Regions from separate parts of the Streptomyces sp. NPDC004266 genome, predicted to be linked through region 1. Evidence: riboswitches for the same ligand, from Rfam matches in the RefSeq annotation. Region 1 holds a riboswitch; the other holds the start of a gene.
What was found. A riboswitch is a leader RNA that binds a small molecule or an ion and turns the genes downstream of it on or off. The one in region 1 is predicted to bind ZMP and ZTP.

Region 2: linked by a shared signal. The riboswitch ahead of glyA (serine hydroxymethyltransferase) and the one ahead of ACFYUZ_RS27640 (bifunctional 5,10-methylenetetrahydrofolate dehydrogenase/5,10-methenyltetrahydrofolate cyclohydrolase) in region 1 are both predicted to bind ZMP and ZTP.

What each region holds. Positions count from the first base shown of each region.
Region 1 covers NZ_JBIAMM010000012.1:261,587-265,769, forward strand. The annotation lists gene ACFYUZ_RS27635 (hypothetical protein) at 1-376, opposite strand, end outside; gene ACFYUZ_RS27640 (bifunctional 5,10-methylenetetrahydrofolate dehydrogenase/5,10-methenyltetrahydrofolate cyclohydrolase) at 811-1,665, opposite strand; ZMP/ZTP riboswitch at 1,694-1,801, opposite strand; partial or broken gene ACFYUZ_RS27645 (GAF domain-containing protein) at 2,257-3,432, shown strand; gene ACFYUZ_RS27650 (aldehyde dehydrogenase family protein) at 3,477-4,183, shown strand, end outside.
Region 2 covers NZ_JBIAMM010000003.1:9,925-14,107, reverse strand. The annotation lists gene ACFYUZ_RS08020 (glutathionylspermidine synthase family protein) at 1-910, shown strand, start outside; gene rocD (ornithine--oxo-acid transaminase) at 1,195-2,400, opposite strand; ZMP/ZTP riboswitch at 2,509-2,599, shown strand; gene glyA (serine hydroxymethyltransferase) at 2,663-3,931, shown strand; gene trpS (tryptophan--tRNA ligase) at 4,096-4,183, shown strand, end outside.

The DNA of each region.
Region 1 (4,183 bases):
TGCTCCGGGACCGGGAAGGGGTCGGTGACGTGCCGCCCCGCGACTGCCCGGCCCGGTCCCCGGACGCCGTCCGCTTCGGCGTGGCGCTCGTCGTCGTGGAGTTCGCGGACGTGCCGACGCTCGGCGTGTCGGCCGTTCCCGCTCCGGTCGTCGGGGTGGGGACGGCCTGTCCCGTCCCGTCGGTGACGACGGGGGACGGAACGCCGGCCGGGTCCCCGCCGGGCGGGCCGTCGGCGAGTCCGCCCCCTGCCGTCCCGCCCCGTGCGGTCAGGAAGGCGCCGGCCACCAGGGCGGCCGTGAGCAGCGGCACCAGCGGCACGCCGAACCAGCGGGCACGCCGCGCCGCCGGCCCCGGCCGGGCCGCGCCGAGCCGCACGAAGCGGGCCGACCACGCGGAGTCGGCACCGGTCGCGAGGCCCTCGACAGTGAGGGACCCGGTCCGACGGCGGTCGGCGGAGTCCGGTGCGACCGATGCCGGTGCGACCGATGCGGGTGCGACCGACCCGGTCGGATTCGGAATCGTCGAAGAGCCCGTGTCCGTGGGGTCCGTGTCGATGGGATCCGTATCGGTGGGAGTCGAAGGGCCCGTATCGGTGTCGGTGGGACCGGACGGGCCCGGACGGCCCGGTTCGGGCTGCGGAGTGGCGGTCTGCGGGTGGGACACAGGGACCAGACTCGCCGTTCGGCGGCGGCGCGGCCAGCCTTCACCGGCCGCCGGGCTCGACCTGTACAGAATCGTGACGATCGCCGACCGCGCGCGCTCGCGCCCCCGCCGCTCCCCCGTCACCGCCGCCGCCCGGACACAGCCGCCTACAGGCCGAGCTGACGCTCCGCGCCCTCGACCGTCTGGGCGAGGAGCACGGCGATGGTCATGGGGCCGACACCGCCGGGGACCGGGGTGATGAGGGAGGCGCGCTCGGCGGCCGACGCGAAGTCGACGTCGCCGATGTTGCCCGGGTTGTAGCCGGCGTCGATGACGACGGCGCCCGGCTTGATGTCCTCGCCCTTGATGAAGTTCGGCTTCCCCACGGCGGCGACCAGGACGTCGGCCTCACGGACCACCGAGGAGAGGTCCTGGGTGCGGGAGTGGCAGTAGGTGACGGTGGCGTCGCGGCCGAGCAGGAGCAGCCCGGCCGGCTTGCCCAGGATGGCGCTGCGACCCACGACGACCGCGCGCTTGCCGCTGAGTTCGACGTCGTAGGCGTCGAGGAGGCGCATGATGCCGCCGGGCGTGCAGGAGACGAAGCCGGGCAGGCCGAAGCCCATGGCGGCGAAGGAGGCCATGGTGACGCCGTCGACGTCCTTCTCGGGGGCGATGGCCTCGAAGGCGGCGCGCTCGTCGATGTGGGGGCCGACCGGGTGCTGGAGCAGGATGCCGTGGACCTCGGGGTCCTCGGACAGGGCGGTGATGGCGGCGACGAGCTCCTCGGTCGTCGTCTCGGCGGGCAGTTCGACGTGCTTGGAGCGGATTCCGGCCTTCGCGCAGCGGTTCTGCTTCATCTTCACGTACGTGACGGAGGCCGGGTCCGCGCCGACCAGGACGGTCGCGAGGCACGGCGTGACGCCGGTGCGGCGGGTGATCTCGGCGGCTCGGGCGGCGGTCTCCTCGACCGTACGGCGGGCGAGGGCCGTGCCGTCCATGAGGGTGGCGGTGTCGGTGGACATGGGAACTCCTGGGCGTCGTCTCTGACAGGTGATTCGCCCAGGCGCACGGCATCGGCACGGTCGCGCCGTTGCGGCGCGCTCCGCCGGGCCGCTCCCCGGTGGTGATCCACCTCAAGCGCCAGTCACGGCCCGGACCCCACTCTACGTGAGCGGCCGGGGGCCCGTACCGGACAGGGTGCATATGCCGTGGTGCGAGGTGGCTTGTGGGGCGCCCCCGGGCGCACCACGATGAGCGCGACGGGCCGGGACGACCTCGACGAGGAGGCCGAGTTGAGCGATGCGTGGATGGCCGCGGAGCCACGATCGGAACGGGCACCGACGGCGGATCCGGGAGCGGGAGCGACTCCCCGCCCGTGGGAGGGCCGGGGTACGACGACCGCCAAGGGCGCATCGGCAGCCCGGGACGCGGGCACCGGCCGAGAGAGCGGCGGACGCACAGGCGCCCGCCGAGGCGACGACGGACGCACGGCCACCGGCCCGGGCAAGGATGCCCATGGGGACACGGACGTCCACCGGAGCGCGGACGTCCACCGGAGCACGGCTGCGGCCCCGGGCACGGACGCCGATCCGCCCGTCCGGGAGGCCCGCCCGCTGGTGGCCGCGTCCTGGCGCCGGTCCGTACGCGCGCGCGTGAGCCCCGACGGGGCGGCTCGGGTGGAACTGGACGAGGACGAGCTCGTCGCGTGCCGGGAGGCCCACCCCCTCTCCGCGGCGATGCCGGTGATCCGGGAGCTGATGGGGGCGTACGCGACGGACGGCGAGCACCTTCTCGCGGTCTGCGACGCCGCCGGACGCATGCTGTGGGTCGAGGGGCACCCGGCCACCCTGCGCAAGGCGCGGGGGATGAACTTCGTCGCCGGGGCCCGCTGGTCGGAGGCGGCGGCCGGGACGAACGCGCCGGGCACCGCCCTGGCCGTCGACCGGCCGGTGCAGGTCGTCGCCGCCGAGCACTTCCGGCGTCCGGTGCGGGCGTGGACCTGCGCCGCGGCCCCCGTGCACGACCCGCACAGCGGGAGGGTGATCGGCGCGGTCGACATCACCGGCGGAGAGCGGCTCGCGCACCCGCACAGCCTCGGCTTCGTCCAGGCGGTGGCCCGCGCGGCCGAGTCCCAGTTGGCCCTGCTCGGACCGGCCCCGGACCCGGAGCGGATCAGGCTGTCGGCGCTCGGCCGGGACGAGGCGGTGCTCTCGGTGGGCGGGCGGCGACTGCGGCTGAGCCGCCGTCACAGCGAGATCCTGGCGGTCCTCGCGCACCGGCCGGAGGGGGTGGGCGGCGACGAACTCCTCACCCTCCTGTACGAGGACGGGGCGGTCACGCCGGTGACGCTGCGGGCGGAGCTGTCCCGGCTGCGCGCCCTGCTCGGCCCCGATGTGCTGCGATCGCGGCCGTACCGGCTCGCCGCACCGGTGGACGCGGACTTCACGACGGTCGACCGGAGGCTCGCCTCGGGGGCCGTCGCGGCGGCGGCCGGGGAGTACGCGGGCCCGCTGCTCCCCGCGTCGATCGCGCCCGGGGTGGTACGGCTGCGGGAGCGGCTCGCGGACCGGCTGCGGGCGGCGCTGGTGGACCGGGGCGATCCCGGGCTGCTCGCCGACTGGGCGTACAGCGCGTGGGGCGAGGACGACGTGGTGGTCTGGCGGGCGCTGTGCGCGGCGGTACCGGCGCCGCAGCTTCCTCCCGTACGGGCGAGGCTCGACTCCCTGGAGGCGGAACTGTCCGCCGGCGCAACGGACTTGCAACGTACGGTTCACCACACTCGGGCGTGAGCGCCGGCCAGGGACGGCCGGCGCGTCCGAGGGAGGCCATGCCCATGACCCGTTACGCCGCACCCGGTACCGAGGGCGCGCTCATGTCGTACCAGGCCCGCTACGACCACTGGATCGGCGGCGAGTACGTCGCCCCGGCGGGCGGCCGCTACTTCGAGAACCCCAGCCCGGTCGACGGCCGCCCCTTCACGGAGGTCGCGCGCGGCACCGCCGAGGACGTGGAGCGCGCCCTCGACGCGGCGCACGCGGCGGCCCCGGCGTGGGGGCGGACGGCGCCGGCGGAGCGGGCGGCCGTCCTGCTGCGGATCGCGGACCGCATGGAGAGCAACCTGGAGGCGCTCGCGGTCGCCGAGACCTGGGACAACGGCAAGCCCGTGCGGGAGACGCTCGCCGCGGACATCCCGCTCGCGATCGACCACTTCCGCTACTTCGCGGGGGCGCTGCGGGCCCAGGAGGGCGCGCTGAGCGAGATCGACGACGACACCGTGGCGTACCACTTCCACGAGCCGCTGGGCGTGGTCGCGCAGATCATCCCGTGGAACTTCCCGATCCTGATGGCGGTCTGGAAGCTGGCGCCGGCGCTGGCCGCGGGCAACGCGGTGGTCCTCAAGCCGGCCGAACAGACCCCGGCCTCGGTGCACTTCTGGCTGAGCCTGGTCGCGGACCTGCTGCCGCCGGGCGTCCTGAACGTCGTCAACGGCTTCGGGGAGGAGGCCGGCAAGCCGCTGGCGTCCAGCCCGCGCGTGGCGAA
Region 2 (4,183 bases), on a different contig from region 1:
CGAGTCCTGGCGACGGCGGGCCGAACTCCCCTCCCTGTACGGCCGCTTCGACCTCCGCTACGACGGCACGGGTCCGGCCAGGATGCTGGAGTACAACGCCGACACCCCCACCTCCCTGGTGGAGGCGGCGAGCCCCCAGTGGTTCTGGATGGAGGAACGATTCCCCGGCGCCGACCAGTGGAACTCCCTCCACGAGCGGCTCGTCGACGCCTGGAAGCGCCAGGCCCACCTCCTCCCGCCCGGCCCCGTCCACTTCGCCCACTCGGACGGCGACGAACTCGGCGAGGACCTGATGACGGTCGCGTACCTGCGCGAGACCGCCCAACAGGCCGGACTCGACACCGAGGCGCTCTCCGTCGAACGGATCGGCTGGGACCGGCTCTCGCGCCGCTTCGTGGACGACCGGCTCCGCTTCATCCGCAGCTGCTTCAAGCTCTACCCGTGGGAGTGGCTGACCACCGACCGCTTCGGCCCCCACGTCCTCGACACCCTCGACAACGGCGGCGGCACCGGCACGACCTGCTGGATCGAACCCGCCTGGAAGATGCTGCTCTCCAACAAGGCGCTCCTCGCGATCCTGTGGGAGCTGAACCCCGGCCACCCCAACCTGCTGCCCGCCTACCTCGACGGGCCGCGCGAACTCGCCTCCACCACCGGCTGGGTCGCCAAGCCGCTGCTCGGCCGCGAGGGCGCGGGCGTCACCCTGCACGAGGCCGGCACGGAGCCCTTCGTACGGGACGGGGAGGCCTGCTGCTACCAGGAACTGGCCCCCCTGCCCGACTTCGACGGCAACCGGGTGGTGCTGGGGGCGTGGGTCGTCGAGGACGAGGCGGCGGGCTTGGGGATCCGGGAGTCGACGGGCCTCGTCACCGACGAATACGCCCGCTTCCTCCCCCACGTGATCCTGTAGCCCCCGCGCCCCCGACGTGGGCGCACCCGCCGGGGCGTTGCCCCCGCCCCTCCGTTGTGGGCAGGCGTTCCGCCGGGGCGAGGGGGGTCCCCCCTGCTCGAGCGAAGCCGAGAGCTCGGGGGAGGGTGGGCACAACGGAACGGCGCCCCTGCCGGCGCCAGAGGCTCCCGCGCCTGGACCCGCACCGGCAGGTACGGCACACACGGGGTGCGGGTCCAGGCGCGTAAGGCGGGGGTACCGCCCCGGCGGGCGCGCGCCCGCACGACGGGCGCACCGCCCGGGCGTCAGTCCGACAGGACGCCCCTCAGCTGCTCCAACCCCCAGTCCAGGTCCTCCTTCGAGATCACCAGCGGCGGCGCGATCCGGATCGTCGACCCGTGCGTGTCCTTCACCAGGACGCCGCGCTCCATGAGCCGCTCCGAGATCCGCCGGCCCGTCCCCTTCGAGGGCACGATGTCGACGCCCGCCCACAGCCCGCGCCCGCGCACCGCCTCCACCGAGCCGCCGCCCACGAGCAGCCCCAGCTCCGCGTGGAGGTGCTCGCCCAGTTCCGCCGCCCGCTCCTGGAACTCGCCCGTCCGCAGCATCGCGATGACCTCCAGGGCCACCGCGCAGGCCAGCGGGTTCCCGCCGAACGTCGACCCGTGCTCGCCCGGCCGGAACACCCCGAGCACGTCACGGTCGGCCACCACCGCCGACACCGGCACCACCCCGCCGCCCAGCGCCTTCCCGAGGACGTACACGTCCGGCACCACGCCCTCGTGCTCGCACGCGAACGTCCGTCCCGTCCGGCCCAGGCCCGACTGGATCTCGTCCGCCATGAAGAGCACGTTCCGCCGGCGCGTCAGCTCCCGCACCCCCGCCAGATAACCGGCCGGCGGGACCAGGACCCCCGCCTCGCCCTGGATCGGTTCGAGCAGCACGGCCACCGTGTTCTCGGTGACCGCCGCCTCCATCGCCGTCAGGTCCCCGTAGGGCACGATCTCGAACCCCGGCGTGTACGGCCCGTAGTGGTCCCGCGCCTCGTGGTCCGTCGAGAAGCTCACGATCGTCGTCGTCCGGCCGTGGAAGTTGTTCGCCGCGACCACGATCTTCGCGTGCCCGTCCGGCACGCCCTTCACCTCGTACCCCCACTTCCGGGCGGTCTTCACGGCCGTCTCGACCGCCTCCGCCCCCGTGTTCATCGGCAGCACCGCCTCCTTGCCGCACAGCTCCGCGAGCCGCGCGCAGAACTCGGCGAACCGGTCGTGGTGGAAGGCGCGCGAGGTCAGCGTCACCCGCTCCAGCTGCGCCTTCGCCGCGTCGATCAGACGCCGGTTGCCGTGCCCGAAGTTGAGCGCCGAGTACCCGGCGAGCATGTCGAGGTAGCGACGGCCCTCGACGTCGGTCATCCAGGCGCCGTCCGCCGAGGCGACGACGACCGGAAGGGGGTGGTAGTTGTGCGCGCTGTGCGCGTCCGCGGAAGCGATCGCCTCTTCTGTCCTCGACACGGGATCTCCGTTCGTCCTGCGGCTCGGGGGGTACGTGTGGCCCCCTTCTTATCGTCGCTCGGATGCCGGACAGGGAAACCTCGGCGGCGGCGCGCCCGCTACTGTGGAAACACGCACGGCGACTGGCGTACGGGGAAGCGACCCCGGGGGAGCCGCGCGCGCTCCACCACACGAGGTGCCGCCCGCCTGGGCATCACGGGATCCCGGTCCCGTGCGCACCTCAGCCCGGGACCGTTCCACCGAACGCCCGGAGGACACCACCATGACCGCCCCGCAGCAGCACCCCGCCCTCGCCGCCGCCGACCCCGAGCTCGCCGCCCTCGTCGGCGCCGAGGAACGGCTCCAGGCCGAGACCCTGCGCCTCATCCCCAGCGAGAACTACGTCTCCGCCGCCGTGCTCGAAGCCTCCGGCACCGTCCTCCAGAACAAGTACAGCGAGGGCTACCCCGGCCGCCGCTACTACGAGGGCCAGCAGAACATCGACCAGGTCGAGACCCTCGCGATCGAGCGCGCCAAGGCCCTCTTCGGCGTCGACCACGCCAACGTCCAGCCCTACTCCGGCTCCCCGGCCAACCTCGCCGTCTACCTCGCCTTCGCGCGGCCCGGCGACACCGTCATGGGCATGGCCCTGCCCATGGGCGGCCACCTCACCCACGGCTGGGGCGTCTCCGCCACCGGCAGCTGGTTCCGCGGCGTCCAGTACGGCGTCCGCCAGGACACCGGGCTCATCGACTTCGACCAGGTCCGCGACCTCGCCCTCAAGGAGCGCCCGAAGGTCCTCTTCTGCGGCGGCACCGCACTGCCCCGCACCATCGACTTCGCCGCCTTCGGCGAGATCGCCCGCGAGTCCGGCGCCGTCCTCGTCGCCGACGTCGCCCACATCGCCGGCCTCATCGCGGGCGGCGCCCACCCGTCCCCGGTCGGCCACGTCGACGTGATCTCCACGACCACCCACAAGACCCTCCGCGGCCCGCGCGGCGCCATGCTGATGTCCACCGAGGAGCACGCCAAGGCCCTCGACAAGGCCGTCTTCCCCGGCCTCCAGGGCGGCCCCCACAACCAGACCACCGCCGCCATCGCCGTCGCCCTCCGCGAGGCCTCCCTGCCCTCCTTCCGCGACTACGCCCACGCCGTCGTCGCCAATGCCAAGGCCCTCGCCGAGGCGCTCCTCGCCCGCGGCTTCGACCTGGTCTCCGGCGGCACCGACAACCACCTGATCCTGATCGACCTCACCCCCAGGCAGGTCCCGGGCAAGATCGCCGCGAAGGCCCTCGACCGGGCCGGGATCGTCGTCAACTACAACACCGTCCCCTACGACACCCGGAAGCCCTTCGACCCCTCCGGCATCCGCATCGGCACCCCCTCCCTCACCTCCCGGGGCCTCACCACGGACCACATGGCGAAGGTCGCCGAGTGGATCGACCGCGCCGTCACCGCCGCCGGCGAGGGCGACGAGGACACCCTCCGCACGGTCCGCGCCGAGGTCGCCGACCTCATGGCCGCCCACCCGGCCCCGGGCCTCCCGGTGTGACCGGCGAGACACCCCCCGGGGACCGGTGGCCCCGCACTCCCGTCCCACGGGAGCGCGGGGCCACCGGCCGCGCCGTGCTCCCGGTCGCGTCGGGGACCGGGTCCGCGCGCTCCCGACGGACGGGCAGTCGGGGAACGGTTCCCACACCTGAGAGAATGATGTGCATGGCCTCTGACAGTCCCCGCGTGCTCTCCGGAATCCAGCCCACCGCAGGTTCGTTCCACCTCGGCAACTACCTCGGCGCCGTCCGCC